4 regions of the Streptomyces sp. NPDC007264 genome follow, and region 3 is predicted to be linked to each of the others. Evidence: riboswitches for the same ligand, from Rfam matches in the RefSeq annotation. Region 3 holds a riboswitch; each other region holds the start of a gene.
What was found. A riboswitch is a leader RNA that binds a small molecule or an ion and turns the genes downstream of it on or off. The one in region 3 is predicted to bind cyclic di-AMP.

Region 1 (7,611 bases), on a different contig from region 3:
GGCGCGCCGGGCCGCGGGATGCAGGCCCTCCGTGTCCACGTCCCCTTCGGCCCCCAGGCCGACATCGTGCGCGTCCACCCCGGCGAGGAATGGCTGTACGTCCTCACGGGGCGGCTGCGGCTGCGGCTCGGCGACAGCACGCATGTGCTCGGGCCGGGCGACAGCGCGCACTACGACTCGCTGACCCCGCACCGACTGGCGGCCGTCGACCGGGACGGGACCGATCTGCTCTACGTCCACACCCTGCTGCAGAGCCCGCGGACCGGGCTGTGCCTGGGCCTCACCCCTGGAGAGACGCCATGACCGAGCACCCGGAGACCCGCCCCAGCCGGTGAGATCGAGGACAGGTTCCCCCGCTCCCTGTGGATCCGTCTGATCATCTACATCGCGGCCGGTCATCTCTTCGCCGCCTTCCTCTCCTTCCTGTTCGCGGTGGGCGCGAAGTAGGCGGTGCCGCCCACCGGGCGGGTGCGCGGGCGGCTCAGTCCAGCAGCCGCTCGCGCAGCCGTTCCCGCAGCCGGGGCGTGATCCTGAGACCCTGCTCCAGATAGACGTCCACGCTGCCCCAGGTCTCCTCGACCGTCTCGAACGCCGCCGCCAGGTACTCCGCCCGGGCGTCGAACAGCGGGCTGATCAGCTCCATCACCTCGGGGGAGTAGGCATCGGCCGACGAGCCGTTGCGGTGCACCTTGTAGCGGCGGTGCCTGGCGTTCGACTCCAGGTAGTCGGCGACGATGGCCTCGCGCTCGACTCCCACCGCGAGGAGGGTCACCGCGATCGACAGACCCGCGCGGTCCTTGCCCGCCGCGCAGTGCATCAGGGCGGGCACGCTGTCCTGCGCCAGCGCGTGCAGCACGTGGGAGTGCTCGGACGTGCGCTCCTTGATGATCGTGCGGTACGAGACGATCATGCGCCGGGCGGCCCTGCCGTCCGAGAGGAGCTCGCGCAACTGGTCCAGGTCCCCGTCGCGGACCATCTTCCAGAACTCGGCGCCGTCCGCCGGATCGGACAGCGGGAGGTTGACGTTCCGCACACCCGGCAGGTCGACGTCGGGCCCCTCCAGCTTCTTGTCCGCCGCGTTGCGGAAGTCGAAGACCGTGTGCAGGCCGAGGGAGGCCAGGAACGTGGCGTCCTTCTCCGTCGCGTGCGCGAGGTGGCCGCTGCGGAAGAGCACCCCCTGCCGCACACGCCGTCCGTCCACGGTCGGCAGACCGCCCACGTCACGGAAGTTGCGCACTCCGGCCAGCTCCGGCTCGGTCGACGGGACCTGCTGCGTCACGTGGGGCTCCTCCCAGCCGTCCGCCGGCGCTGCTCGCCGGCGGGCCCTTCGACGATACGACATGGGTTCATCAGGCAATCATTGATGATCCGACGCCGCAGCGAACCTGGACCGAAGCGTTGCCGACGGGCCGCTCCATCTCCGATGATGTTGAGACCTGATCGCACCTGTTCGGATATGTGGGGGCTCGATGTTGGAGATCGGCGCGGACGACCGTACCTGGCTGCTGTCGGGGCCCACGAGCAGTTACGGCCTCCGGGTCGCCGGCCACGGTGAACTGCTGCATCTGCACTGGGGCCCGCGGATCGCCCTCGCCGACGCCGAGGCCCTTGCCGCGCTGCCCGCACCGCCGTACCGGCCCTTCGAGTCCCCGCTCGACGGCCACGAGGAGTACCCGGTCGAGGGCGGTCCCCGCTTCGCCCGCCCCGCCCTGTCGGTCCGCACCGACGAGCGCCGGGGCACCGAGTGGGCCTTCGAGGGGTACGAGGCGGACGGCGGGGAACTGCGGCTGCGGTTCACCGACGCCGGGCTCGTGATCACCCTCCACTACCGCATGCGCGGGGACGTGGTCGAGCGCTGGGTGACCCTGGCCAACACGGGCCCCGGCCCCGTCGAACTCCTGCGTGCCGACTCCGCGACCTGGACCCTGCCCGAGCGGGACGGCTGGCGGCTGTCGCAGCTGCACGGCCGCTGGGCGGCCGAGTCCCGGCTCGTGCGCTCGCCCCTCACCTACGGCGAGAAGGTCATCGGCAGCCGGCGCGGCCACACCGGGCATCAGCACCTGCCGTGGGTCGCGCTCGACGTGGACGCGACCGAGGAGCACGGCGAGGTCTACGGCTGCGCGCTCGCCTGGTCCGGCACCTGGCGGATCGCGGTGGCCCAACTCCCGGACGCACGCGTCCAGATCACCGGCGGTGCCGGGTACGACGACTCCGGACTGCTGCGGCTGGCCGCGGGGGAGACGTTCGTCGCTCCGGTCTTCGAGGGACTGTGGAGCGACGGTGGTCTCGGCGGTGCGAGCCGCGCCTGGCACGCGTACCAGCGGGCGTACGTCATCCCGGACGCGGACCGGGACCGGCCGGTGCTCTACAACTCCTGGGAGGCCACCGGGTTCGACATCTCCGAGGAGCAGCAGCGGGCGCTCGCACGACGGGCGGCGGCCATGGGCGTCGAGCTGTTCGTGGTCGACGACGGCTGGTTCGGCGCCCGCACCGGCGATCGGGCGGGACTCGGCGACTGGAGCCCCAACCCCGACCGCTTCCCGTCCGGCCTCACGCCTCTGGCCGACCACGTGCACGCCCTCGGGATGCAGTTCGGCATCTGGGTGGAGCCCGAGATGGTCAATCCGGACAGCGACCTCTACCGCGCACACCCCGACTGGGTACAGCATCAAAAGGGGCGAAACAGGACAGAATTCCGCAATCAGCTCGTACTGAATCTCGCCCGCGACGATGTCCAGGAGTATCTCTGGCGGCAGCTCGACGGGCTGCTCTCCAGTGCCCCGATCGACTACGTGAAGTGGGACTTCAACCGCTGCTTCACCGATGCCGGCTGGCCCGGCGACCCGTATCCGCAACGCCTGTGGGTCGACCATGTGCGCGCCCTGTACGCCCTGGTGGACCGCTTGCGGGCGGCGCACCCCACGGTCGCCTTCGAGTCCTGCTCCGGCGGCGGCGGACGCGTGGACCTCGGGGTCATGAGCCGCACGGACCAGGTGTGGACCTCCGACAACACCGACCCGCTCGACCGGCTCGCCATCCAGCACGGCTTCAGTCAGATCCATCCGGCCCGGGTCATGGCCGCCTGGGTCACCGACAGCCCGAACACGCAGCTCAACGGGCGGGTCAGCGCGCTGCGTCTCCGGTTCGTGAGTGCCATGGCCGGGGTGCTCGGCGTCGGCGGCGACCTCACGAAGTGGAGCGAGTCGGAGCTGGCCGAGGCGCGGGACTGGGTCGGTCTCTACCGGCAGATCCGTCCCGTCGTCCAGCACGGCGATCTGTACCGGCTGAGGCCTCCCGCGGGCGGGCTGAGCGCGGTCCAGTACGTGCTCGGGGACGAGACGGTGGTCCTCGCCTGGCTCCAGGCGCAGCACTACGGCGAGCCGGTCGCTCCGCTGCGGTTGCGCGGACTTGACCCGGAAGCACGGTACGAATGCCGCGAAACGGGCGAAGTGTATCGAGGTGCGGTGCTGCTGCATCACGGACTGCGGACCGCCCTGCGGGGTGACCTCGATGCGACGGTTATCCGACTGTGTCGCGTCTGAGTGTTCTGTCCGAATTGATGCCTTCATTCCAACTCCGCCTGGAATGAGGCGCCCTGAAATTGCGATACGTGAGCAGCGTCATATTTGTGACGTTCCGCTGTCGCCATGTTCACGTAATTGTGGCGTCTTTTCGGGGCGATTGAGAATGTCTCCGCATCTCGTATCGACACAGGGTCACCGGTAATTTCCGCATGGATCAAGAGAAATGGGCCAATGGGGAAACCGGATGGTTGTCCCCATGCGTCCGGGTCGCTTACGTTCCCCTCGATCCGGGTGGAACGCCGAATCCTGCCGCCGCCCGGCGCTTACACCCTCTACCCGTGCCCGGCAGGAGCGGGGGACCCACAGGCAAGACGCCTGTTCCGGTCTCCGGAACGGCTAGGGGTAAAGCCGCGCACTGCCGCGACCGGACATCTCCAGTCCGCACCCGACAGCTCACCTCGCAGGCGCCGGAGAGGAATTCGACATGCCTGCAAAAGGCAAGCACCGCCGTCCCAAGCCCCGTCGCCTCATGCGTTCCATGGCCTTTGTCGGAACCGGTGGCGCCGCCCTCGCGCTGCCGTTGCTGGGGGCCACCGACGCGCATGCCGCCGCCCCCGCGGCAACCGTCTCCGGCAAGGCCGTGGCCGCGGCTCCGGTAGCGAAGAAGGCCGCCGTCAAGGCGGTCGCCGTCAAGACCTACACGGTGAAGCCCGGCGACTGCCTGTCCGCGATCGCCGCGGACCAGCACGTCGCCGGTGGCTGGAAGAAGCTCTACCAGGACAACCGCACGGTCATCGGCTCCGACCCGTCGCTGATCCACCCCGGCCAGAAGCTGGCGCTGGGCGCCGCCGCGGCCGCACCGTCACCCGCGAAGGCCCAGACCTCCGCGGCCACGACGACGGCGGCTCCCAAGGCCGCGACCGCCGCCACCGGCTACAGCATGCCGGTCCTGGGCGTCGCCATCGGCACCAAGTACCACGTCGCGGGCAGCATGTGGTCGAGCGGCTACCACACCGGCATCGACTTCGCCGTCCCGACCGGCAGCAGCCTCAAGGCCGTGGGCGCCGGCACCGTGGCCTCCGCGGGCTGGGGCGGCGCGTACGGCAACCAGGTCGTCGTCAGGCTCGCCGACGGCTACTACGCGCAGTACGCCCACCTGTCGAAGCTGTCCGTCTCCGCCGGCCAGACCGTGGCCGGCGGCCAGCAGGTCGGCCTCTCCGGCGCCACCGGCAACGTCACCGGACCGCACCTCCACTTCGAGATCCGCACGACCCCGAACTACGGCTCGGACGTGGACCCGGTCGCCTACCTGCGCTCGCACGGCGTGTCCATCGGCTGACCCGCAACGGCCCGCCGGACCCGAAGGCCGGACCCCTCGTTCCCCGGGGGGCCGGCCTTCAGCCGTGTCCCGTGCGCAGGACGGCCCTTGCTCCGGCGGGTCGCTCAACAACCGTACGCAGAGGCTTGTTCCGCATGCGCCCCGTGGTCTTTCTCACCGCCCGTCAACCCCTTCCTACGGTCGCGTAGCTCACATCGGAGGTGAATCATGAGCCGATGTGGCAGACGATTCGAAGAATGACAGCAGATCAGTGATCGGGTCGTACGTGGCGGTGGGGGACAGCTTCACCGAGGGCGTCGGCGACCCCGGACCCGACGGGCAGTTCGTCGGCTGGGCGGACCGGTTCGCCGTCCTCCTCGCCGACCGGCGGCCGGAAGGCGACTTCGAGTACACGAACCTCGCGGTACGCGGCAAGCTGCTCGACCAGATCGTCGCGGACCAGGTGCCGAAAGCCGTCCGACTCGCCCCGGACCTCGTCTCCTTCTGCGCCGGGGGCAACGACATCATCCGCCCCGGCACCGACCCCGACGACGTCGCCGAGCGCTTCGAGCGCGCCGTCGCCGATCTCGCCTCCGCCGTCGGCACCGTCATGGTGACCACCGGCTTCGACACGCGCGGCGTGCCCGTGCTCAAGCATCTGCGCGGGAAGATCGCCACCTACAACGGGCACGTCCGGGCGATCGCCGACCGGTACGGCTGCCCGGTCCTCGACCTGTGGTCGCTCAGGACGGTCCAGGACCGGCGCGCCTGGGACGACGACCGCCTCCACCTCTCGGCCGAGGGGCACACCCGGGTCGCCCTGAGAGCGGGCCAGGTCCTCGGTGTCGAGGTGCCCGCCGACCCCGACCAGCCGTGGCCGCCGCTGCCCCCGCGCGGCACGCTCGAGGTGCGGCGCGACGACATCCACTGGGCGCGTGAGCACCTGGTCCCGTGGATCGGGCGCCGGCTGCGCGGGGAGTCCTCCGGCGACCGCGTCGTGGCGAAGGGCACCCTGTCCCCGGACGACATCAAGTCGAGGATCGCGCAGGCGGTCTGACCGCGACGGCAACCGGCAGGTACGGCCCGGGCCACGCGCCCGGGCCGTCCGCGCCGCCCCACCACCGAACGGGAACGGCCCCGTACCCCCCCCGCACGGCGGCCACGCACCGGGTGCCCCCGCTTCGTGAGCACCCGGGGTCGGCGGGGCGGGCGCCTCGCCGGGGCGAGGGCCTTGCCGCACCCGCGCCGCGAACACCGCTCCCGGATGCGGAAGAAGAACGTGCGGCGAGGGGTTGGAGAGACATGGGCGCGCTGTGACACGGCCCGCCCGGTGCTGCCACAGGGCCGCCCGTACGGGACGCCCGACCCGACTCCAACTGGAGGTGCCGTGACCGGTTTCCGTTCCCTGAGCTCCGGGCTCCGCGCGCTGCGGCCCGTCGCGTTCGGCGTGGACCCGAGCGGGGAACGCCTGGAGCGGATCCGCAGATCGCCGCATTTCGCGAACGGCGCCTTCGTGAACCCTGAAGGCACCCGGATCCGGCCGTCCGGCAATTCCGCGGTGGAGCTGGCGAAGGTCTACTTCCGCAAGGAGGACCGTCTCCGGCGCGCTCCGGCCGGCACCGTCCCCGTGCACCCGACCACGTACGCCGACCTGGCCCGCCCCCCGGCGAGCGGGTTGCGGGTGACATGGATGGGGCACTCCAGCGTGCTCGCCGAGATCGACGGACACCGGGTGCTCTTCGACCCGGTGTGGGGCGACCGTTGTTCCCCCTTCGACTTCCTGGGCCCCAAGCGGCTGCACCCGGTGCCCCTGCCCGTGGCCGCGCTCGGCCCGGTCGACGTGGTCGTCATCTCCCACGACCACTACGACCACCTCGACCTGCCCACCATCAGGGCCCTGGCGGACACGGACACCGTGTTCGCGATACCGCTGGGCGTCGGCGGTCACCTGGAGCACTGGGGCGTGGCCGCGGACCGGCTCCGCGAGCTGGACTGGCACGAGTCGACGAAGGTCGGCGGCATCACCCTGACGGCCACGCCCGCCCGCCACTTCTGCGGCCGCGGGCTGCGCAACGGACAGCACACGCTGTGGGCGTCGTGGTCCGTGGCCGGCGAGGAGCACCGCATCTACCACAGTGGCGACACCGGCTACTTCGACGGCTTCGAGGACATCGGTGCCGCACACGGTCCGTTCGACGCCACGATGATCCAGATCGGGGCGTACTCGGAGTTCTGGCCGGACATCCACATGACCCCCGAGGAGGGCGTGCGCGCCCACCTCGACCTCCAGGGCGGACAGCCGCACGGCGTGATGCTCCCGATCCACTGGGGCACCTTCAACCTGGCGCCGCACCCGTGGGCGGAGCCGGGGGAGTGGACGACGGACGCAGCCGGAGCCGTCGGACAGGCGGTCGCCGTGCCTGTCCCGGGCCAGCCCTTCGAGCCCACCGGCGACCTTCCCACGCACCCCTGGTGGCGGGATGTGTCCCTGCCGCTGAACCGCACGTGGCCCGCTCCGGAGATCAGCCCGGGGGCGTCCCGTGACGACCTCGACCTGGTGGGCGAGGGCTGACCCCGGAGGAGCCGGTGCCCCGACAGGCAACGTTCACCCCGTCGGGCGAGCGTTGCCTGTCACAGCACTGGCCGGTGGGTGCTCCGTCCATGCGGATCACCATGTAGGTCTCGCCGTCCTTCGGCGGCCGCGTCCAGGAACGGGTGGTGAACGTGTGCAGCCGCCCGTTCAGGATCGCGTGACGGGGCAGGGAGGCA
Region 2 (7,611 bases), on a different contig from region 3:
TCGACGGCGTCCAGGGTCTCGGTCAGCGAGCCGATCTGGTTGACCTTGACGAGCAGGGCGTTGGCGGTGCCCTCCTCGATGCCGCGGGCCAGGCGCTCGGGGTTGGTGACGAACAGGTCGTCGCCGACGAGCTGGACCTTGTCGCCGAGCCTGTCGGTGATGACCTTCCAGCCGGCCCAGTCGTCCTCGAACAGCGGGTCCTCGATGGAGACCAGCGGGTAGGCCGCCACGAGCTCCTCGTAGTACTCCGTCATCTCGGCGGCGGAGCGCTCCTTGCCCTCGAAGAGGTACTTGCCGTCCTTGTAGAACTCGGAGGCGGCGACGTCGAGGGCGAGGGCGATCTGCTGGCCGGGGGCGTAGCCGGCCTCCTTGATCGCCTCCAGGATGAGGTCGAGGGCCTCGCGGTTGGAGCCGAGGTTCGGGGCGAAGCCGCCCTCGTCGCCCAGGCCGGTGGACAGACCCTTGTTCTTCAGCACCTTCTTGAGGGTGTGGTAGACCTCGGCGCCCCAGCGCAGGGCCTCGGAGAAGGACTCCGCACCGATCGGGGCGATCATGAACTCCTGGATGTCCACGTTGGAGTCGGCGTGCGAGCCGCCGTTCAGGATGTTCATCATCGGCACCGGCAGCAGGTGCGCGTTCGGGCCGCCCAGGTAGCGGAACAGCGGCAGGTCGCTGGCCTCGGAGGCGGCGTGGGCGACGGCGAGGGAGACACCGAGGATGGCGTTGGCGCCGAGGGAGCCCTTGTTGTCGGTGGCGTCCAGGTCGAACATCGCCTGGTCGATCAGGCGCTGCTCCGTGGCGTCGTAGCCGACCAGCTCCGGGCCGATCTGCTCGATGACCGCGAGCACGGCCTTCTCGACGCCCTTGCCCTGGTAGCGGTTCGGGTCGCCGTCGCGCAGCTCGATGGCCTCGAAGGCCCCGGTGGAGGCGCCGGACGGGACGGCGGCACGACCCGTGCTGCCGTCGTCGAGGCCGACCTCGACCTCGACCGTGGGGTTGCCTCGGGAGTCCAGGATTTCCCGGGCTACGACGACGTCGATGGACGGCACGAGCATCTCCTTCGTGGATGTGACGCTGAGGGTGCGGGGCACCTTGCGACTAGAGACTAACCGTCCCCGGGATGCCGGAAGCCGACCGACCGTCCCGTGGACAGAGTGACGGTACACATTGTTCCTGCACTGAACAAAGGGCCTGGGGAAAGAGGCGGCGAACATCACGGGACGCGCAGGAAAAAAGCCCCGCTCCGGAGCGTTCGGGGGAAAACGCACCGGAGCGGGGAGCCTGTGGGGCGGGGGCCGCCCTCACACCGTCACTTCAGGTGCAGCCGCTGGCCCGGGAAGATGAGGTCGGCGTCCTTGACGACGCCCTTGTTCAGCTGGAACAGCTTCTGCCAGCCGCCCTTGACGTCGTGCTCGGCGGCGATGCCGCTGAGGGTGTCGCCCTTGACGACGGTGTACTCGCCGTCGCCCTTCGCGACCTTCGCGACCTTCGAGGCGGCCGGGGCGGCGGCCTTCGGAGCGGCCTTCGGGGCGGCCGGGCGCGCGGCCGACCGGGAGGACTGCTGCTGCGCGGCGGGGCGGGGCGCGGCCTTGGCGGCACTCGACGAGCCGCCGGTCACGGCGCCGCCGTAGGGAGTGCTGGACAGGCCCCTGCCGCAGACCGGCCAGGCGCCCTTGCCCTGGCCCGCGAGGACCTTCTCGGCGATGGCTATCTGCTGCGCCTTGGTGGCCAGGTCGGCACGCGAGGCGTAGGCGGTGCCGCCGAACGCGGCCCAGGTCGAGTTGGTGAACTGCAGGCCGCCGTAGAAGCCGTTGCCGGTGTTGATGGACCAGTTGCCGCCGGACTCGCACCGGGCGACGGCGTCCCACTCGGCGGCGGTGGCGGCCGAGGCGTTGCCGGCCGCGAGCAGCGGGGCGGCGATGGCGGCGCCGGTGACTCCGGCGAGCGCGATGACACGGGTGGCTTTGGACGGGCGGCGGTGCTTGCCGTTGCCGGAACACAGCATGGTTCGTTCCCCTCACCGACGCCTGCGAGGTGAGCTGTCGGGTTCGGGCCGGTTGAGTTGCCCGGCCGCGCTTGTCAGGGCGCGCGGCTTCACCCCAAGCCGTCCCCGGTCAACGTCCGGGCACGGCACTTACCTTGGGTCCCCCGCTCCTGCCTACGGCGCTTGACGCGACGACTGTTCCCGTGCGGCCACTGGCAGGATTAGGCGTGGCGGCCGTCGGAGCCCGCTGTGGCGAGCGGCATGACCGTAAGCAGTCGATCCACCGAATTTCAAAGCTGATCAGGGCGAGTGAGACCCATCTCTCACTTTCACCAAACAGGACATATCACATGAAGTGGGGCGTGAACTGTCGTCGAGACGACGGCAGTTCAGGACCGCCCAGCGGTCGCGTCGGCATCGAGCGCAAGGCTCTGACCGGGGAGGATGAGGTCGGGATCGATGCCGACCGTCTGCTTGTTCGCGTCGTACAGCGCCCTCCACCCGCCCGTGAGGTCGAGCGAGTCGGCAATGCCCGCGAGACTGTCCCCGGGGCGAACGGTGTACGAGTCGTCGTCCGCGTCCCGCGGGTCGGACGAGTCGCGCGAGGCATGCCGGCCCGCCGCATCGCCGGTACGGCCGTCCAGGGCGCCCTCGTCGGCACTGTCCCCGCGATGACGGCCCACGCCCGGGTCCTCGGATTCCTCGCTCTCCGAAGCGGCCCCACTCTGCCCGGACTTGTCCGAGTCATCGCCCTTCGTCGTATTGGCGAGCGAGTCATCGGAATCGCCTGATTCAGCCGCATTCGCCGCACTCTTTCCGGAATCGGTGAGCGAGGCTCCGGAAGGGGACGAAGAGGGAGAGGAGGGAGAAGAGGGGTAAGTCGGAGAAGAACCCTTCGATACGGATGTGCCGGACGACTCGGACAGACCGGAGTCGGCAGCGGAGTCCGCCGCCGAACCGCCGCCGGAGGCATCGCCGGCCACCCCGGTGTCGACGCGGGCGGAGGCCGTGTCCTTGTCCAGGCCCGAGAGCAGACCGCAGCCCGGCCACACCGAGACGCCCCGGTCGGCGAGGATCTTCTCGGCGACGGCGATCTGCTGCGAGCGGCTGGCCTGGTCGGGGCGCGGGGCGTAGTCCAGACCGCCGTACGCGTCCCAGTCGCCCTGCGACAACTGAAGTCCGCCGAAGCGGCCGTTGCCGGTGTCGGCGCTCCAGGATCCGCCGCTCTCGCACTCCGCGACCCGGTCCCAGGTCGTGCCGCTGGCCGCGCTCGCACCGGTGGCGCCGAGGAGCGGGATGGCGATCGCTGATCCGGTCACTCCCGCCGCGACGAGGAGAGCCGGAGCCTGGCGGGGGCGACGGTGACGACCGGTCCCGGAGAGCATGCGGTTGCCTTTCACGTGACAGCAGTGACCAACGCGGCGGCCGTGGCGCACCGCCGTGTTGCTGCGTGAACGTATCGGCACTCGAACGCCTGTCACAAGTCAATGCAGCGCAGATCACGTGAAGATCACAGAGTTGAGGGAATGTCAGCTTCCCGCGGTCCTCGGTCTTTTGGCCGTGTCACCGGGAGCGGCCGCCCGCAGGGCCGTGGCCGGTGCCGGGCACGGGGGCGAACTCCACGGGGAGCGTGCGCAGTCCGCGCATGATGAGCCCGCCCCGCCAGCGCAGATCGCCCGGATCCACGGCGAGTCGGAGGTCCGGGAGGCGGGTGAGGAGCGTCGCGAGCGCGGTCTGTCCCTCCAGACGCGCGAGGGGCGCGCCGAGGCAGTAGTGGATGCCGTGCCCGTATCCGAGGTGCTGGTTGTCGCGGCGGGAGAGGTCGAGGGCGTCGGGGTCGGCGAACCGCTCCGGATCCCGGTCCGCGGCGGCCAGGACGACGAGGACGGGGTCGCCGGGGGCGATGTGCTGCCCTCCGATGGTGACCGGCTGCGTGGCGAACCGCCACGTCGCCATCTCCACCGGGCCGTCGTAGCGCAGGAGTTCCTCCACACCGGTGGCGAGGAGGTCCCGCTCGTGACGGGCCAGGGACGCCTGGAGGCGGGCCCGCTGCCCGGGGTGGGTGAGGAGGGCGTACGTCCCGTTGCCGATGAGGTTGACGGTGGTCTCGAACCCGGCGAACAGCAGGATGAACGCCATGGCGGCGGCCTCGTTCTCGGTGAGGTGCTCGCCGTGGTCGGAGGCGCGGATGAGCCCGGAGATGAGGTCCTCACCGGGCTCCGGAGTGCCGGGCAGGGCCTCGCGTTTGCGGTGGATGAGGTCCGCGAGGTATCCGCGCATCTTCTTGACGGAGCGTGCGACCCCGCCCCGCGGGCCTTTGCCGTGCCCGCGGGGGTCCGGGGGCGCGTCCCCGGGAAGATGCAGCATCATTCCCGCCCAGTCCCGGAAGTCGTCCTGGTCCTCGCCGGGCACGCCGAGCAGGTCGCAGATGGCGTAGATGGGGAGCGGGAAGGCGAACTCGCGGATGAGGTCGGCGTGTCCGCGGCCCGAGAAGCCGTCGATGAGCCGGTCGGCCAGTTCCTGCACACGGGGCGCGAACTCGGCGACGCGCCGGGGGGTGAACGCCTTGGAGACGAGCCGGCGCAGCCGGGTGTGGTCCGGCGGGTCGATGTTGAGCAGGTGCGTCATCAGCTCGGCCTTGCGCTCACCCGGGATGCCGGTCCTGCCCCGGGCGTGGACGGGCTCGTCGTGGTGCGCCGGGTTCTTGCTGAGCCGCTGGTCGGCGAGGGCCTGCCGGGCATCGGCGTATCGGGTGACCAGCCAGGCCTCCACGCCGCTGGGCAGCCTGGTCCGGTGCACGGGGGCGTGCTCGCGGAGCCAGGCGTAGGAGGGATACGGGTCGGCCGCGAACTCCCAGGTGAAGAGTCCGGGGTCCGGGCCATGGGTGGGGGCGGGCGGCTGGGGCTGGGTGGTCACACCTCGACGGTATCCGGCGGGCCGGACCGCACGGCCCACGGGTCACCGCCCCCGCCCCCGGCCTCGCCGGGCGGGCGGGTGCGGACTGCCGCACGGTCGGGGCGACCAGGGCCCCCGGCCCCTGGGAACTCCGGCCGCCGGCCGCGGCGATGCTCAGCCCCCGCTCTCCACCGCCCGGATGGCGTCCCGGTAGGCCCGCCCTGCCGCCCGGAGGGCCGCCTCCGGGTCCACGCCCTCCGTCTCCGCGCGCACCGCGAGGGCGAGCAGCTCGTAGCCGATCCCCTCGCCCCGGGGAAGCGGGACGTCGAGGCCCGCCGTCCGCACCCGTGAGGCGAGCTTCGCCGCCAGGGCGAGTCCCGGCTGGCCCAGGGGGATGCCCTCCGTCACGGATGTGCGCTGCTTCTCCACCGCCTTGGTGCGCAGCCAGTGCTCCTTGACCTCTTCCGGCGTCGTCGCGGTCTCGTCGCCGAACACGTGCGGGTGACGGTGGATCAGCTTGGCGACGATGCCGCCCGCCACGTCGTCGACGGAGAAGGGGGCGTCCGGGTCCTCCTCGGCTATCCGGGCGTGGAAGACGACCTGGAGCAGGACGTCTCCCAGCTCCTCGCGCAGTTCGTCGCGGTCGCCCTCCTCAATGGCCTCGACCAGCTCGTACGCCTCCTCGATGCCGTACTTGGCCAGGCCCTCGTGGGTCTGCCGCGACGACCAGGGGCACTCGGCGCGGATGCGGTCCATGACCTGCACGAGGTCGAGGAGGCGGGCGCCCGGCAGGTCGTAGGACGCGGGGAGCAGCTCCAGCTCCGGCATCCGCACCCGTCCCGAGCCCGCCAGCCCGGCCAGGCCGTCGGTGAGGCGGGGCTCGCCCTCGCCGGTCGCGACCACGACCACGGTGCGACCGCCGGCGCAGGCGTCGACCAGCTCCCGCGCGGTCGGGGCGGTCTCCTCGACGGTGATGCCCGCCTCGCGCAGATAGGGCAGCTGGGGGTGCGCGCCGTCCGCGCACAGGACCCGGTCGGCACCGTGCAGCGCCTGCCAGGCGGGCCAGGACAGCAGGCCGGGCGCGACCCGGTGGCTGGTGGTGAGCAGGACGACACGACCGGGGGCGACGTCGGGTGCGGGGGCGGCGGAGGCGGAGGTTCCGTACGAACCTTCGCCGTGCGGGCTGCTTGCGTTCACCCTTCGAACGTAACCCACGTCACCGACAGACCCACGGTCGTCCACAGGCCCGGCCCGAGCGCCGGGCGCGCGTCACGCCGTCTGCGGCGGCGTCTCCGCCCCCGTGACCTGCTTGACCCACGGCGTCTTCGCGTCCACCCGGGTGCTCTTCTCCACGTCCCACGTGCCGTAGCGCGGGTTCAGGTCGATGCGGAGCTGCTTCGACGCCTCGGACATCGCCTTCCAGAAGGCGGCCTTGCCGTCGGTCGTGTTCATGTCGGCGCCGAGCGCGGCGGCGAGCTTCTGCGCCTCGACCTCGGTGCGCAGGCTGTCGTCGATGCGCTCGGGAGCCACCCCGTACTGCTGCAGCCAGGCCGACTGCAGCGCCTTCGCGCCGCCCGCCTGCTGCTCCAGGGTCGTCCGCATCCGCTGCACGTCCTGAGGAGTGGCGCGCACGCCCGCGTTCCTGGCGGCACGGTCCAGCACCCGGTCGAGGACCAGGCTGTGCAGCGTGTCCCGGGTGAGGGTGCCCGTCCGGGCGAGCGTCTGCTGGTACTGGGTGTCGTCCGGGGCCGCGGCGCGCTGAGCCGCGCGCACCTCGTTCACCCGGCTCTCCAGCTGTGTGACCGTGATCCGCTGTCCCCCGACGACGGCTGCGGCGCCCGGATGCGGCGCGCCACCGCAGGCGCTGAGGAGAGGGACCGCGGCCAGAGCGGCGCTGAGGGCGATCGCGGTGCGACGGCGGTGCAAGGTAGCCTCCCCAGGAGATTGTGCGACGGTGCACAAAGTCTTGCGATGATCGATAGTAGGCAGTGAACAGGCTCCGGCCAACCCATTCGGCCAACGATTCGCCCGGGCATCCGGCACCGTCCGCACCCGCCCCGCTGTCAGCCGGTGATGGCCACCGGCCCGTCCCAGGCGTCCCGGTCCACCGTGATCGTGTAACCGCCGCGCGTCTCCTTGCTGTTGACCAGGTACTGGTGGCCGCGGCTGTGGTCCGTGTACTGGCCGGAGCCGAACGGCCAGTCCGTGGTGGTGGTGTACGTCTTGTCCCACAGGGCGTACCAGAGGTTGCCCGGCAGATCGGTGCGGTCGGTCGCGGTGGCGACGGCCTTGGCGCTGGAGCTCGCGAAGCCGTAGAAGCCGGCGCGGTACGTCTTGGCGCGCAGGCCCTTGTCGAAGGCGCGCACGTAGGTGAGCACGGCGTCGTTGCACGCCTTGTCGGTGATGTCGTACGGCTCCATGTCGAGGTAGATCGGGCTGCCCGCCTTCATGCCGAGCGCCGACGCCTTGGCCACGGCGTCGGAGGCGTCGCTCGCGCCGAGCGAGGCGGCGGTGGAGGCCGTCAGCTTCTCGGGGTTGGAGCTCGTCTGGCAGGGCGGCTGCGCGCCGACGTAGATCGGGATGAGCTTCCAGCCGATGGAGCTGACCGACTTCACCCAGGACGCGGTCAGGTTGGGCTGGTTGCAGCCGCGGTTCTTGCCGCCCACGTACACGGCGGCGGCCCCGTAGAACCCGGTGTGCCACGCCTTCATCGCGGCCTGCGACGGCGCGGT
Region 3 (7,611 bases):
ATCTTGACCGCGACCTCGACGGACACCGAGCCGGAGTCCGCGAGGAAGACATGCTCGAGACCGGCGGGCGAGATGTCGACGAGGAGCTTGGCCAGCCGGACGGCGGGCTCGTGGGTGAGCCCGCCGAACATCACATGGCTCATCCGCGCCAGCTGCTCCTGCGCGGCCTCGTTCAGCACCGGATGGTTGTAGCCGTGGATCGCCGACCACCACGACGACATGCCGTCGACCAACTCGCCGGAGCCGTCGGCCAGGCGCAGTCGCACCCCGCTCGCCGACGCCACGACGAGCGGCTCCTGGCGGCCGGGCATGGGGCCGTACGGGTGCCACACGTGCTGCCGGTCGAGCGCCAGCAGCTCGTCCACGGACGGATCACGCATTGGGCGCGAGATCCGTCCCCGCGCCCCGGCGGCGCACGGCGACGAGGTCCGTACGGGGCTCGCCGGCGGGCGGTACGGCCGCGGAACCGCACACCCCGCCGCCCTGGTGGGACCCGCACCCGGCGTCGTCCTGGTGCGAGCCGCAGCCGGCGCCTTCGTGGGATCCGCAGCCGCCGGATGCCGCGCGGTGCTCGGGGAGCGTGACCTGGTCCGCGCCCTCCACCTCGAACCCGGCGTCCGCGATCATCTCCAGGTCCGCCCTGCCCGCCTGGCCCTCACTGGTGAGGTAGTCGCCCAGGAAGATCGAGTTGGCCAGGTGCAGGGCCAGCGGCTGCATCGTACGGAGGTGGACCTCCCGGCCGCCCGCGAGGCGCACCTCGACGTCGGGGCACACGAACCGCACCATCGCCAGGATCCGCAGACACCGCTGCGGGGTGAGGTTCCACTCCTTGCCGAGGGGGGTGCCCTCGAACGGGATCAGGAAGTTGACCGGGACCGAGTCCGGGTCCAGCGCCCGCAGGGAGAAGACGACGTCGACCAGGTCCTCGTCGCTCTCGCCCATGCCCGCGATCAGTCCCGAGCAGGCCGACAGGCCGGCGTCGTGCGCCTTGTGCACCGTGTCGACCCGGTCGGCGTAGGTGTGGGTGCTGGTGATGTCGCCGTAGGTCGCCTCGGACGTGTTCAGGTTGTGGTTGTACGCGTCGGCGCCCGCCGCGCGCAGCCGCTCGGCCTGGCCGTCGGAGAGCAGGCCGAGGCAGGCGCACACCTCGACGCCCTCGTTCTGCTCCTTGATCGTCTTGATGGTGTCGGAGACCCGGTCCACGTCCCGGTCGGTGGGCCCGCGACCGCTCGCCACCAGACAGACGCGCTTGGCGCCGCCCGCGACGCCCGCCGCGGCGGCCTCCGACGCCTCGTCCGGCTTGAGCCAGGTGTACTTCAGGATGTCGGCCTTCGAGCCGAGCCGCTGGGAGCAGTAGGAGCAGTCCTCGGGGCACAGGCCGGACTTCAGGTTGACGAGATAGTTGAGTTTCACCCGCCGTCCGAACCAGTGGCGGCGCACCTTGCCGGCCGCGGCCACCACATCGAGCAGGTCGTCGTCGGACGTGTCGAGGACGGCCAGAGCTTCCTCGCGGGTCGGCGACTCACGCCGCAGCCCCTTGTCCACCAGGGTGTTCAGCAGGTCCATGAGAGCCGATCCTGGCGTACGGAACCGCCCCGGGCCAAGGAGGGACCACACAACGGACACGGTTCGACGTGTGGGTATTGCCACACGCTGGGTGGCCGGCCGTCCCGTTAGGGTCTGTGCACTGCCTACAAAAGCCTGGAGGACCGATGGTGTTCGGCTGGATCGACGAGCAGGCGGGAACGCGCCGTCGGGCCGGGCTCGAGCGCATCCTGCGCCCGCGTGCCGCCGACTCCCCGCTCCTCGATCTCGCGAGCAACGACTACCTGGGCCTGGCCCGCCACCCGGAGATCATCGCGGGTGCCGCGCAGGCGGCCCGGGTGTGGGGCGGCGGCGCGACCGGCTCCCGCCTCGTCACCGGCACCACGGAGCTGCATGCCGAGCTGGAGCGCGAGCTGGCCGGCTTCTGCGGCTTCGAGGCGGCCCTCGTCTTCTCCTCCGGGTACGCGGCCAATCTCGCCGCGGTCACCGCGCTCGCGCCGCACGGTTCCCTGATCGTCTCCGACGCGGGCAACCACGCCTCGCTGATCGACGGCTGCCGGCTGGCCCGTGGCACCACCCAGGTGGTCCCGCACGCCGACCCGGAGGCGGTGCGCAAGGCGCTCGGCACCCGCCCGGGACCCGCCGTCGTCGTCTCGGACACCGTCTTCTCGGTGGACGGCGACGCCGCCCCGCTGGCCGAACTGGCCGCCGTCTGCCGGAGGTCCGACGCGGGGCTGCTCGTCGACGACGCGCACGGGCTCGGCGTCCTCGGGGCCGGCGGCCGGGGCGCCCCGCACGCGGCGGGGCTCGCGGGCGCGCCCGACGTGGTGGTGACGGTGACGCTGTCGAAGTCGCTGGGCAGCCAGGGCGGTGCCGTGCTGGGTCCGGCGCGGGTGGTCGACCACCTGGTCAACGCGGCCAGGACGTTCATCTTCGACACCGGGCTGGCCCCGGCGGCGGCGGGTGCGGCGCTTGCCGCCCTGCGCCTGCTGCGCCGCGAGCCGGAGCGTGCCGAGCGGGCGCGCGAGGTGGCGACGGGCCTGCACGCCCGCCTCACGGCCGAGGGCCATGAGGCGGTGCGGCCGGATGCCGCCGTCGTCTCCGTGCGCGCGCCCTCCCCCGAGCAGGCCGTGCGGTGGGCGGCGGACTGCCGGGCGGCGGGAGTCGCCGTCGGCTGCTTCCGGCCGCCGTCGGTGCCGGACGGTGTCTCCCGGCTGCGTCTGACCGCCCGTGCGGATCTCACGGACGGGCAGATCGAGCACGCCGTACGCGTGATCGGCGAGACGCGGCCGTGAGTCGGCGGAACGGCCGTGCATCGCGCGTGGTTCGGGCGGAACGGACAGGACTCGTCCGCAGCGGTGCGGGAATATTCATCTGGGAATTGACATCGACCGCGGCCGCGGAATGGCGCGCGATCGAGCCCGCCGCGCGGAATTGATCAGATCAGTGCAGCCCGTTCAGGAACTCCTTCCAGGTGTCGGGGGTGAAGAGCAGGGCCGGTCCGGCCACGTTCTTGGAATCGCGCACGGCCACCAGCCCGGCCCAGGGCCCGGGGCCCGGACGGGCGGTCTCGACACAGTTGTTCATTCCCGTACTGCGGCTGCTGCGCAGCCACCGCACGCCGTGCACGGATGCACTGGAAGGGACATGCCGAGGCGGTGCTGACATGGTGCCTCCTTACGCAACGCCTGCCAACGCGGCGATGCACTCCAACGATTCCTCGGGTGAAAGGGCGTGGATGCGGAGCGAGTTGAAGGCCTCGCTGTAGGCCTGAAGGTCTTCTTCCCCTTCGAGATAGAGGCTACTCGTCAAGTGGTCTAGAACAACCACATCCAGATCAGACCTGCTCGGAAAGGAGAAGATAACGAAAGGCCCGGTGATGCCGATGTGCGCCCCGGCTGCGAACGGCAGGACCTGGAGTCGGACGTGGGGCAGCGCGGCGGCGTCCAGGAGCCGCCTCAGCTGCCGGGCCATGACATCCGGCCCGCCGACCTCCCGGCGCAGCACCGCCTCGTCCAGGACGGCGCTCAGCCGCAGCGGAGGCTCCGAACGCAGCACTTCCTGCCGGGCCAGCCGCACCTCCACCAGGGTGTCCAGCTCGGCCTCCTCCAGGGTGCCGACGGCGGCCCGCGTCACCGCCCTCGCGTACTCGGGCGTCTGCAGCAGTCCCGGCACCACCGAGGTCTCCAGTGTGCGCATCGTGCTCGCCTGCGACTCCAGGCTGATGAAGTCGCGGTAGGTCGGCGGCAGCACTCCGCGATACGCGTGCCACCAGTTCTGCCGGCCGCCGCCGTCCTCGGAGCCCGCCAACACCAGGAGCAGTTCCCGCAGTCCGGGGTCCTCGACGGCGTACGCGTCCAACAGGAGGCGTACGTCGGCCGGCTTGACGCCGCTGGCGCCCGTCTCGATCCGGCTCACCTTCGACTGGTGCCAGCCGACGAGTGCGGCCGCCGCACCGCTCGTGAGGCCCGACCGGGCGCGCAGGGCGCGCAGCTCGGCGCCGAGCTTGCGGCGGCGCACCGCTGGTCCGTACTGCATGGCCGACTCTCCTTCCGTGCGGCGCCCGGTTCCACGGCGACGGTAGAGGATGCGCCGGGGCCGGGCCCAAATACGCTCGGTCGTCGGAGAGTTCACCGCTTCGAGCGACAGATATATGCATATCCCGGGGGAACGCACCCGTGAGAGCCCTGGTGATGGCAGTCTGGCGCGCAGCACCAAGTCCGGGACCGCACCGGAAACCAACCGCTCCGTGTCGGACTCCGGTCCCGTGGGAAAGGGACGACGTCGCCATGGCAGATCACCAGGAAGCATCCGTCACTCTGCCGAGCGATCCCGCCTCGGTCTCCGTGGCTCGAACATATGTCGCCGACGTCCTCGCGGAATGGGGCCTGCCGAGGGATTCCGAGATCGCCGACACCGTACGCCTCATCGTCTCCGAACTCACCACGAACGCCGTGCAGCACACCCTCGGGAAGTCGCCCACCTTCACGGTCGACGTCGTGCTGGACCGGGACGAGTTACTTCGGATCGGCGTCACCGACAGCCATCCCCGCTTTCCGAGACGGCTGCCCGCGGCCGTGCAGCAGGACAACGGCCGCGGCATGGTGATCATCCGCTGGTTGACCGCGGAGTGCGGCGGCACAGTGAGCGTGCGGCCCACCAGGGAGGGCGGCAAGACGGTCGCGATCGAGCTCCCGTGGAGCACGCCGGTCCAGTCGGTCGCCGCGGGCGGGCAACGGGAGCCGTGACCGCCCGCGCCGCCGGCCGCGAGAGGCGTCGGCGGCCGGTTCCGCCGCGTCGACGCGCACCGTGACCGAGGCGATGCGCGGGGTGCCCGACACCGGGGCCACCCCCTCCGGGGCGGCCGCGGACCGCGCTGCGGTCACCCGGAGTGCTCCGGCCCGTCCCGCCCCGCTTCCGCTCCCGGAGCCCGCGGAGCCGCGAGGACGCCCCGTCCCAGCAGCCAGGGCAGGACGCGCCACAGGCCCACGCAGACGACGAGCGTCCCCACGCCCGCGGCGATGCCGGCGGCCCGGTTGAGCGACACGTCCACCACCAGCAGTACCGATCCGGTCAGTGCGAGCATCAGCATGGTCATCCCGACCGTGGCGAGGCGGGAGGAGACCCGCACGATGACGGGCTTGGCGTTCTGCTGGAAGAGCGAGCGGTGCAGCGCCGCGGGCGCCGTGAACAGGGCCGCGGCCAGCACGGCGAGCAGGAGCGTCGTGACGTACGTGGCGCGCTGGACCGTGTCCAGGGACGGGAAGCGCGGGGTGAAGGCCAGGGTCAGCAGGAACGCGAACAGGATCTGGACCCCGGTCTGGGTGACGCGCAGTTCCTGCAGCAACTCGGCGAAGTTGCGGTCGGCGCGCTCCAGGGGAGTCTCGCGCCGTGCCTGAGGGGGAGCTCGGTCGGCCATGGTGCACGAGTTCCCGTTCCGGCCCTGGTCACGCCCCGGCGGGGCGGCGGCGCACCGGGCCGCCGCCCCGCCGGCCGCGTCAGCCGACCCGCCCGTACCAGACGCTCTTCGTCCAGATCTTCTGGAGCCTGACCACGTCCCCGGTCCGCGGGGAGTGCCAGATCTTTCCCTTCCCGGCGTAGATGCCGACGTGGTAGATGTTCCGGCCCGAGTGGAAGAACACCAGGTCTCCGGCCTTGCGGTGCGAGGAGGAGACGTGGTGCGTCGTGTTGTACTGCGCCGCGGCCGTACGGGGCAGCTTCTTGCCCGCCTTCTTGAAGGCGTAGAGGGTGAGCCCGGAGCAGTCGAAGCGGCGCGGTCCGGTGGCGCCCCACTTGTACGGGGCTCCCTTCTTCGACGCCGCGATCTGGAGAGCCTTGGCCGCCGGAGTCGCGGCGGCCGCGTCGGTGGAGACGCCGGGGACCGCGATGCCGCCGCCGACGGCGGCGAGGGTGAGGGCCGAGGCGGTGCCGGCCCGGGTCAGCAGCGACGGGACACGATTGAGCGCAGTCATGCGCAACCCTTCGTCAGCCGCCTGTGAAGGATGACCTGTCGGATTCGGACTGGCGAAGTAGCCCGGCCGCTCGCGCGGCTTCACCCCAAGGACCTCCGGATCTCTCCGGCGGCCCGCCTTGCCGGGTCCTCCACTCCTGCCGATCCACTCCTGTCGACCGGTCATCCGGGCGGCGGCAGGATTCGGCGTCCGCCCGGACCGCCCCGCCGCGGTGGCGGGGGCTTGTCGTCAGGAAGGGATCTTCACCTACCAGGGTCCGAAAATCACAATGGAATCGGCGATTTGTGGCGTTACTCACCACTCACTCGTTCGGGTGGACAACCGTCCTCTCGAGGGAAGTTGAGGGAGCGAACCAGGCCCCGACCTGCATCGGAGTCCCGCATCGCGCCCTGCGGGCAGGCATGTTGCGCGACTCCTGCGGGCCGGACACCGGAGCCCTCTCTACTCCGGTCCGGGGTACACCATTTGGCCCGTTTGAGCCGCGCCGGACGGACGGCCGGCCGTCCGGCATGCCCATGGAGCGGTCTGCCCGCCTCAGCCTTCCGGCCCGGGGCGCGAGGCCGTCGTCCGCCCCTCGCTCCGGCGGCTCCGGGGGTCCCGGCTCAGTCCGCCCCGGGAGGCACGGCGACGCGGTCCGCGCGGCGTTCGCCGTCGAGGGTGCGCAGGGCGCGGGCGAGGGTCGGGCCGTGCAGTTCGTGCTCCCCGCGCTGGTGCATCAGCGTCAGCGCCTCGCGCAGGGCCGCCGCCTTGCCCACCAGGGCCTGGGCGGCGCGCAGGCCCCGGTAGGTGTCACCGGAGTGCGCGGGGTTGATGCGGCCGAGCAGGTCGACGACATCGAGGTAACGGTCGATCAACTCCGCCTCCGCGCGGGTCAGCGCGGGCAGCGGCGGAAGTTCGGGCGGCAGCATCGGCTCACCTCGTGCCGGGTGCGGTGTGCGATGCCGTGCGGCCGGAGACGATGCGGTCGACCAGTCCGTACTCCACCGCGGCGCGTGAGTCGAGGATCGTGTCCCGCTCGATGTCGGCGGCGATGCGATCCGGCGCCTGCCCCGTGTGCCGCGCCAGCATCTCCTCCAGGCGCCTGCGGGTGCGCATCAACTCCTCGGCCTGGATGGCCAGATCGGTGGCCTGTCCCCGTACCGGCTCCGGCAGGGACGGCTGGTGGATCAGGACGCGCGCACCGGGCAGCGCCAGCCGCTTGCCCGGCGCGCCCGCGGCGAGCAGCACGGCCGCGGCCGACGCCGCCCGGCCGAGGCAGACCGTCTCCACGTCGCAACTGACGTACTGCATCGTGTCGTAGACCGCGGTCATGGCGGTGAACGAGCCGCCCGGGGAGTTGATGTACAGCGAGATGTCGCGGTCGGGGTCCAGATACTCCAGATGCATGAACTGCGCCATCACGTCGTTCGCCGACGTGTCGTCGATCGGCGTCCCCAGAAACACGATCCGCTCGTCCAGGAGCTTCGCGTACGGGTCAAGGGTCCGCTGTCCGTAGCCGGTGCGTTCGGTGAACTCCGGCAGGACATGGCGGGCGGACGGTCGGTGCATGACTTGCGCCTCCTCGGAATCACTCCTGTAAAAAATGTACAGGACG
Region 4 (7,611 bases), on a different contig from region 3:
CGGCCGACATGCGCAACGCGTCCGCCCACCCGGGCCGCATCGGCTCGGGCACCATCATCCGTGCCAGCAGCAGGGCGGCATCGACGGCCTTCGTGCCAGCCGGTCGAAGAACGGCCGCGCAGATCGTCCTCGACGCGACATCGGCAGCGATGGTCGATTCGACCCGGCCGGTCACCCCGTCGTCCAGGACAGCCAGCACGTCCAGCGGAGTGGTGTCGATCTGCACGATCTCGCCCGGCCGAGCCGCCATCGTCGGAGTGAACGGCGCCTCCGGCCGGCGGGCCAGCGACCGCCTGGTCGTGGCCGCATCGAAACTGTGCCGGCCCTCGGAAAGAACCTTGACCAGCCGGTAGAGAGTCGACCGAGGCGGGATGGGCACCACCCCCTCACCGTGACGTTCGGCCACCAGCCTTTCCGCCTGGCGCATCACTCGGCTCCGAGTGCCGGTCGACTTGTCCTCCTGATCGGCCAGCACCTCGACAAGGGCCTCCACCAGGCGTTCGTCGGCCCGCCCGGTACTTGGCATGGACAGTCGAGTGGCCCGCCGATCGACCAGACCCCAGACACCCGAGTCACGCCACCTCACCCTCATGCGGTGCAACGTGCGCTCCGAGACCGGTGTCCCCGAAGCGGTCAACTCGGCGGCCTTCGCGACGATCCGCTCGTTGATCGTGCGCCACTTCGGATCGAACTCCGGCTGGGGAGCCGTGCCCGGTGGTGAATCCGGAGGCACCCCGGTCTCGGTCTCGATCAGGTGGCGCTCGAAGAACTGAGCCTTGCGCACAGCAGGTTCAGGAACTGTGTCCAGCAATCCGAACGCCGGAAGCGCCGGGGTGTCCGGCTCGGAGTCGAGAAGCTCGAACCCGTTGGAGGCCATCAGGTGGCTGAACATCACCCACGATGGCGCCCCGCTGCTGTCGATCAGTCGGACCGTGGTTCCCGCGAGTCCGGCCACCGAATGGACCCGCCCATCGAAGCGAACGCGATCGCCAACGCGCAGAACCCCACGCGGGGGGACTTGCCTGCCTCATCGTTCCTCACTCCGGCTCACGAGGGTGCGGTCGCTCAGCGGGTAGGACAGGTCCGCAGTCAGCTGTCCGCACCACAGCAGGTGGAACACCACTGGGAGAACCTGGATGGGGTCGCCGACCGCTGCGGCCTGGGTCACCAGCGGTGCAGGGACGGCGAAGGCTGCGGTCACTGCCGCGTTCAGACCCGCCGACTCCCCATACCGGCGGTGGCGGTAGCCGGCCAGCCACCGCAGGTTCGCCGCCCGCACCGCGGGGATCTCCCCGGCCAGCCGGTAGGCCCAGCCCAGTTGTGAACACGCGAGGCGCATCGCGGCGAACGACGTGGCGGACCGGGCATCGACACGATCCTTCGGACGGCAGTCCAGCACCAGGCCCGTTCCGTCGTCCGCCCGTGCGAAGTAGTCCGGCGCGTGCGAGCGGCCACGGCCCGACGCCTCATCACGCCAGAACAACCAGAACGGCTGCGAAGCGAACCCCACGACCTGCGGATCAAGTCCAAGAGGATCGCGTGATCGCGCTCCAACCACGACTCGAACCCGACATGCCGCTCGGTCGCTGCCGCCCAGTACAGCCCGGGAAAGTGCCGCTGCCCTCGGTACGACGGGAAGTCCCGGACCGGAGCCGCCTTCTCGAAGGCCACCTCGGCCGCATGGTCCAGAGGCTTCCGTACCTCGACTCCGTGCGACAGCCAGGCCAGATCGAAATCCGACACCTGCGGCGGAGCGCCGCCCCTCAACGCTCGTAGCCCACCCATGAGCATGACCATCACGGATTCCGTGAGACAAGCCACCCAGAACGGGACGGAAGTCACCCCAGAGAGTGACAGCACTCTCGACGGCAGCCACCAAACCTGAGAACCGAGGCCGCCCAGCCCGGATTAATGAGACTCATCCAAGCTCAGCGAGACGGGACAGCCTTCGACTTCTTACTCTCGGTGATCTGTCGCCAACGACGAGCTGACGACAGATCACCGAGAATCCGACAGTTGTGGGGCGGCCTTGTACGCGGCCTCAGGCCGGCCGCACCACGCTGTGGATGATGGACGCGCCGGCGTAGTAGATGGACTCCTCGCGCACGTAAGCGCCCGGTTTGGGGGCGTGGATCATCATGCCGTTGCCGATGTAGATGCCGACGTGGCTGATGTCGTCGTAGAAGAAGATCAGATCACCGGGCCGGGCATCGGTGAGCGAGACCGTCGTGCCGGCGTTGACCTGGTCGTACGTCGTCCGCGGAAGCGTCACCCCGGCTGCCTTCCACGCGGCCTGGGTCAGGCCGGAGCAGTCGTAGGAGTCGGGCCCGGTCGCGCCCCACACGTACGGCTTGCCGATCTGCGCCCGGGCGAAGTCCAGCGCCTTCGCGGCCTTCGTCGCGTACGTGTCCGTGGACGTGGATCCCGTGGAAGTGGATCCGGTGGAGGTGGATCCGGTGGAGGTGGATCCCGTGGACGTGGAAGAGGACCCCGAGGTGCCGGTCGTCGTGCCCGAGGACGCCTGCTGCCGGGCCGCCTGCTGCCGTGCCAGCTCCTCCGCCTGACGCTGGGCCTCCTCCTGCTTCTTCTTCTCGATCGCGGCGAGCCGCGCCTTCTCCTCCGCGGTCAGGTCGGACAGCAGCTGCCGCGCGGTGGCGAGCTTCTTCTGGACGTCCGCCTTGGTCGTCCTGAGCTTCTCCTGCGACTCGGTGAGCGTCTGGAGGCTCTTGGTGGCCTCCCGCCGCTTCTGCATCGTCGTGGACTGCTCGGTGACGTACTCGTCGACCGCGTCCTTCTGGCGGCTGGTCAGCCGGCCCATCAGCTGGGTCTGGTCGAAGTAGTCCTGAGGCGAGTCGGCCAGCAGGAAGGTGGCCGTGTCGGGGGCCGCGGCCCCCGTGCGGTACTGCGCCGCGGCGAACGAACCCAGTTCGTCCCGCGCCTCGTTGAGCTTCTGGGTGCGCTTGGCGACGTCGTCGAGGAGCGTGTCGACGCGCTTGCGCTGCCTGGCCGTCTTCTCCTTGGCCGCGTTGTACGTGTCGGTGGCGGACTCGGCCTGGTGGTAGAGCTCGTCGACCTTCTTCTCGACCTCCTCGAGGCTCGGCCTGCCGTCGGTGGAGGGTGCGGCGTTCGCCGTCTGGGAGAGCAGGGCCACGGAGGTGAGGGCCGCCGTCGCGAGGACGGGAGTCCGTATGCCTGCGATACGCGTGCCCGAGGGGCGCGCCTTGCGGTGCGGCGCCATGGGAGGCGACTCCTTCCGTACACCGCCTACCGAGTTAGCTGTCGGGTTCGGGCGGGTGGTTCCGGAAGGTGTGCCCTACGGCCGTCCCCCGCGCGGCGGTCGGCCGATTCACCCCAAGGTCGGTTGGGTCCCCGGCTCCGGCTGCCCGCGGGCGCACCGGACTCGGCGGAGGCCGCGCGGCCCGGCGACCTTCGCCGGTGGGGGTCGTGCGGCCCGCCCGGAACCGTAGCCAACTGATGCGGCCCGTGTGAAGGTTGATGTGCGATATGCCCGATACATTTTCGTGACCTTGGTCGTGGGTGTGGTCTTCCTCGGTCAATGCGGAGGGGTCTGGGGGGTGTTGGCCGTTTCTCCCGGAGTCGGGTGGAGTCGGGCGGAGTCGGGCCGTGTGCCCGGTTCCCCGGGGCGCCGCTCGCGGCCGGTGTGCGGGCGGGAGGCTTCACGCCGTGGTGTCACCACCGGTCACGGCACGGCCCCGCACGGTGACACGGCTCGGGCGGGTGGCGGCGGAAGATCACCGGGCCCGGATCCGACCGGATCCGCATCCGCATCCGCATCCGGACCCGGACCCGGACCCGGACCCGGAGCCGGACCCGGATCCGACCGGACGGACTTCTCGGGGCGGCGACCGGTTGTCGGTGGGGCGGCCTAGACTCGGAGAGCGATGAGCAGCCTCTTTGACGACAGCTTCCTGGCGGACCTCAAGGGCACCCCGGCCCACGAGGAGGAGCCCCCGCCGCCCGACGACGATCACGGAGCGGAGCCGGTTCCGGACGATCTGTTCGGTGGGCGGTTCGACCTGCCGCCGGACCGCGACTCCCACTACCGCGACGGGGCGCCCCGCCCCGCCCTCGACGCGCAGGCGCTGATCGAGGGGCTGAACGAGAACCAGCGCGCGGCCGTCGTGCACGCCGGCTCCCCCCTGCTCATCGTGGCCGGCGCCGGTTCCGGCAAGACCCGCGTGCTCACCCACCGCATCGCGTATCTGCTGGCCCAGCGAGGCGTGCACCCCGGCCAGATCCTCGCGATCACCTTCACCAACAAGGCCGCGGGCGAGATGAAGGAGCGCGTCGAGCAGCTCGTCGGGCCGCGCGCCCACGCGATGTGGGTGATGACCTTCCACAGCGCCTGCGTGCGCATCCTGCGGCGGGAGAGCAAGAAGCTCGGCTTCACGTCCTCCTTCTCCATCTACGACGCCGCGGACAGCAAACGGCTGATGGCGCTGGTCTGCCGCGACCTGGACCTCGACCCCAAGCGTTTCCCGCCCAAGTCCTTCAGCGCCAAGATCTCCAATCTGAAGAACGAGCTGATCGACGAGGAGGACTTCGCCGCCGGGGCGGCTGGGGGCACCTCCCGCTCGAGCGGAGCCGAGAGTGGGGGAGGCTTCGAGAAGACCCTCGCCCAGGCGTACGCGCTCTACCAGTCACGGCTGCGCGAGGCGAACGCGCTCGACTTCGACGACCTGATCATGACCACGGTCAATCTGCTCCGCGCGTTCCCGGACGTCGCCGAGCACTACCGCCGCCGCTTCCGCCACGTGCTCGTCGACGAGTACCAGGACACGAACCACGCCCAGTACGCCCTGGTGCGCGAGCTCGTCGGCCCCGCGGGCGGCGGCCGGCCCGAGGACGTGCCGCCGGGCGAGGACGACCTGCGCCCCGCCGAGCTGTGCGTCGTCGGCGACGCCGACCAGTCGATCTACGCCTTCCGCGGCGCGACCATCCGCAACATCCTCCAGTTCGAGGAGGACTACCCGGACGCGACGACGATCCTCCTGGAGCAGAACTACCGCTCCACCCAGACGATCCTCAGCGCCGCCAACGCGGTCATCGAGCGCAACGAGTCCCGCCGCCCCAAGAACCTGTGGACCAACGCGGGCGCGGGCGCCCGGATCACCGGCTACGTGGCCGACACCGAGCACGACGAGGCCCAGTTCGTCGCCGACGAGATCGACCGCCTCACCGACCGGGGCGAGGCGCAGGCCGGCGACGTCGCCGTCTTCTACCGCACGAACGCCCAGTCCCGCGTCTTCGAAGAGGTCTTCATCCGCGTCGGCCTGCCCTACAAGGTCGTCGGCGGCGTCCGCTTCTACGAGCGCAAGGAGGTCCGGGACGTCCTGGCGTACCTGCGGGTGCTGGCGAACCCGGAGGACTCCGTCCCGCTGCGGCGGATCCTGAACGTGCCGAAGCGAGGGATCGGCGAGCGCGCCGAGGCGATGATCGACGCCCTCGCCCAGCGGGAGAAGGTCAGCTTCCCGCAGGCGCTGCGCCGCGTGGACGAGGCGTACGGCATGGCCGCGCGCTCGACGAACGCGGTCAAGCGGTTCAACGCGCTGATGGAGGACCTGCGGACGATCGTGGAGTCGGGCGCCGGACCGGCCACCGTCCTCGAGGCGGTCCTCGAACGCACCGGCTACCTGGCGGAGTTGCAGGCGTCGACCGATCCCCAGGACGAGACCCGCATCGAGAACCTCCAGGAACTCGCCGCCGTGGCACTGGAGTTCGAGCAGGAGCGCGGGGAAGGCGAGCCGGGCACGCTCTCCGACTTCCTGGAGCAGGTCGCCCTGGTCGCCGACTCCGACCAGATCCCCGACGAGGAGGACGGCCACGGCGTCATCACGCTGATGACCCTCCACACCGCCAAGGGCCTGGAGTTCCCGGTGGTCTTCCTGACCGGCATGGAGGACGGCGTCTTCCCGCACATGCGCGCGCTGGGCCAGACCAAGGAACTGGAGGAGGAGCGGCGCCTGGCGTACGTCGGCATCACCCGTGCCCGGGAGCGGCTGTATCTCACGCGGTCGGCCCTGCGCAGCGCCTGGGGGCAGCCCTCGTACAATCCGCCCTCGCGCTTCCTGGAGGAGATCCCGGACCAGCACGTGGAGTGGAAGCGCACCGGCGCCCCCTCCACCCCCGTCCCGGCGGGGCCGCTCTCCGGTGTGGCGGCGTCGCTGTCGTCGACCCGGTCACGGTCCTCGGCCGCGGGTGCGGCCGGTTTCGCCACCCGACGGGCAGGCGGCGCGACGGAGAAGCCGGTGATCTCCCTGGCGGTCGGCGACCGCGTCACGCACGACCAGTTCGGGCTGGGCACGGTGGTCGGGGTGAAGGGCACGGGAGGGAACGCGGAGGCGACGATCGACTTCGGCGACACGAAGCCGAAGCGGCTGCTGCTGCGGTACGCGCCGGTGGAGAAGCTGTAGGTCCCGGTCCTGCTCGGTGCTGGGCCGCGCCGGTCGGCGGGGCCCGCCGAGGAGTCGGTCAGGTCGGGTCCAGGCCGTGGCTGCGCAGCCAGGGCAGCGGGTCTATCGCGGCACCTCCGCCCGGCCGTACCTCGAAGTGCAGGTGCGGCCCGGTCGAGTTGCCGGAGTTGCCGGAGTATGCGATGGGCTGGCCGGCCTTGACTACGGAGCCCGACGGGACCCGGTAGCTGGAGAGGTGGCAGTACCACGTCTCCGTGCCGTCCTTCGCGGTCACGATCAGCATGTTGCCGTAGGCGCTGTTCCACTGGGTGCGGACGGTGCCGTCGGTGGCGGCCATCACGGTCGTGCCGTACGACACCGGGAAGTCGATGCCGGTGTGCACGGACATCCAGTTGACGCCTGCCTGCCCGAAGTAGGCGCTGAGCCCCCTCTGCAGGACCGGCAGCGCGAACTTGGGACGCAGCCGCTCTTTGCGGGCGGCCTCTTCCGCCGCCTTCCTCTTCTCGGCCACCTGCTGGGCCTTGAGGTCGATACGTTCCTGCGTGCGACTCGCCCGGTCCGCGAAGTCGTGCGCGCCCGCGGACAGGCCCTCGAGCTGGGAGTCCAGCTTGTTGTTGACGGCGGACGGTTTCACCGCGGTCGCGTCGGACGCGCTGGCCGTGGTCTCCTTGCCGTCGTCCCCGCCCACGTCGACGGTCGCGGCGGCGATGCCGGCGACCCCCATCACACACATCGAGGGCACGGCGACCGTCAGCAGCGCGGAACGCTTCGCCGGGCTGCGGCGCCGGGAACGGTTCGCGGACCGGGAGGCGGACCGCGGGGCCGGGACGAAGGCGACCTCTTCCTGGTCCTCCAGCAGGAGGGACGCCTCGGCGGACGCTTCGTGACCGGGATCCGGCTCGTCGTCCGAAGCGGCGGCGTGCTCGTACGGGACCTGCTCGGAGGAGTCGAAGGAGCCGAAGGACTCGAAAGATTCGAAGGACTCGAAGGAATCGGGGGATTCAGGGGCGTCCGCGGGGTGCTGATGCCGCGCCTCGTGCTCGGCGGCGTCGGCCGAGTTCCACTGCGTGGCGTCGTACGCGCCCGTGTCGAAGGAGTGCGTGCCCCATTCCCACTGCTGGGTCTGCTCCGGCTGTCGGCCGGCCTCGAGCCAGGCGTGTGCGTCCCACTGACCGGT

Region 1: it holds a riboswitch for cyclic di-AMP, as region 3 does, so the genes downstream of both, ACFYMU_RS15605 (peptidoglycan DD-metalloendopeptidase family protein) here and ACFYMU_RS25500 (C40 family peptidase) in region 3, are expected to answer to the same signal.
Region 2: it holds a riboswitch for cyclic di-AMP, as region 3 does, so the genes downstream of both, ACFYMU_RS20775 (transglycosylase family protein) here and ACFYMU_RS25500 (C40 family peptidase) in region 3, are expected to answer to the same signal.
Region 4: it holds a riboswitch for cyclic di-AMP, as region 3 does, so the genes downstream of both, ACFYMU_RS17955 (NlpC/P60 family protein) here and ACFYMU_RS25500 (C40 family peptidase) in region 3, are expected to answer to the same signal.

What each region holds. Positions count from the first base shown of each region.
Region 1 covers NZ_JBIAFD010000008.1:49,194-56,804, reverse strand. Annotated here, with positions in the region: gene ACFYMU_RS15625 (helix-turn-helix domain-containing protein) at 1-303, shown strand, start outside; gene ACFYMU_RS15620 (DUF6126 family protein) at 337-447, shown strand; gene ACFYMU_RS15615 (tyrosine-protein phosphatase) at 482-1,279, opposite strand; gene ACFYMU_RS15610 (alpha-galactosidase) at 1,470-3,542, shown strand; cyclic di-AMP (ydaO/yuaA leader) riboswitch at 3,848-4,004, shown strand; gene ACFYMU_RS15605 (peptidoglycan DD-metalloendopeptidase family protein) at 4,009-4,863, shown strand; gene ACFYMU_RS15600 (SGNH/GDSL hydrolase family protein) at 5,114-5,899, shown strand; gene ACFYMU_RS15595 (MBL fold metallo-hydrolase) at 6,230-7,414, shown strand; gene ACFYMU_RS15590 (SMI1/KNR4 family protein) at 7,365-7,611, opposite strand, start outside.
Region 2 covers NZ_JBIAFD010000011.1:199,796-207,406, reverse strand. Annotated here, with positions in the region: gene eno (phosphopyruvate hydratase) at 1-1,055, opposite strand, end outside; gene ACFYMU_RS20775 (transglycosylase family protein) at 1,310-2,005, opposite strand; cyclic di-AMP (ydaO/yuaA leader) riboswitch at 2,010-2,176, opposite strand; gene ACFYMU_RS20770 (transglycosylase family protein) at 2,374-3,369, opposite strand; gene ACFYMU_RS20765 (cytochrome P450) at 3,548-4,900, opposite strand; gene ACFYMU_RS20760 (nucleoside triphosphate pyrophosphohydrolase) at 5,054-6,076, opposite strand; gene ACFYMU_RS20755 (SurA N-terminal domain-containing protein) at 6,149-6,805, opposite strand; gene ACFYMU_RS20750 (glycoside hydrolase domain-containing protein) at 6,943-7,611, opposite strand, start outside.
Region 3 covers NZ_JBIAFD010000016.1:107,079-114,689, forward strand. Annotated here, with positions in the region: gene ACFYMU_RS25465 (adenosylmethionine--8-amino-7-oxononanoate transaminase) at 1-380, opposite strand, end outside; gene bioB (biotin synthase BioB) at 373-1,566, opposite strand; gene ACFYMU_RS25475 (8-amino-7-oxononanoate synthase) at 1,713-2,840, shown strand; gene ACFYMU_RS25480 (DUF397 domain-containing protein) at 2,989-3,213, opposite strand; gene ACFYMU_RS25485 (helix-turn-helix domain-containing protein) at 3,223-4,083, opposite strand; gene ACFYMU_RS25490 (ATP-binding protein) at 4,335-4,793, shown strand; gene ACFYMU_RS25495 (DUF6328 family protein) at 4,928-5,464, opposite strand; gene ACFYMU_RS25500 (C40 family peptidase) at 5,544-6,017, opposite strand; cyclic di-AMP (ydaO/yuaA leader) riboswitch at 6,021-6,215, opposite strand; gene ACFYMU_RS25505 (hypothetical protein) at 6,620-6,925, opposite strand; gene ACFYMU_RS25510 (ATP-dependent Clp protease proteolytic subunit) at 6,930-7,565, opposite strand.
Region 4 covers NZ_JBIAFD010000009.1:187,446-195,056, forward strand. Annotated here, with positions in the region: gene ACFYMU_RS17940 (hypothetical protein) at 9-353, shown strand; gene ACFYMU_RS17945 (hypothetical protein) at 603-773, shown strand; gene ACFYMU_RS17950 (TnsA-like heteromeric transposase endonuclease subunit) at 1,028-1,510, opposite strand; gene ACFYMU_RS17955 (NlpC/P60 family protein) at 2,042-3,238, opposite strand; cyclic di-AMP (ydaO/yuaA leader) riboswitch at 3,247-3,416, opposite strand; gene pcrA (DNA helicase PcrA) at 3,903-6,434, shown strand; gene ACFYMU_RS17965 (M23 family metallopeptidase) at 6,493-7,611, opposite strand, start outside.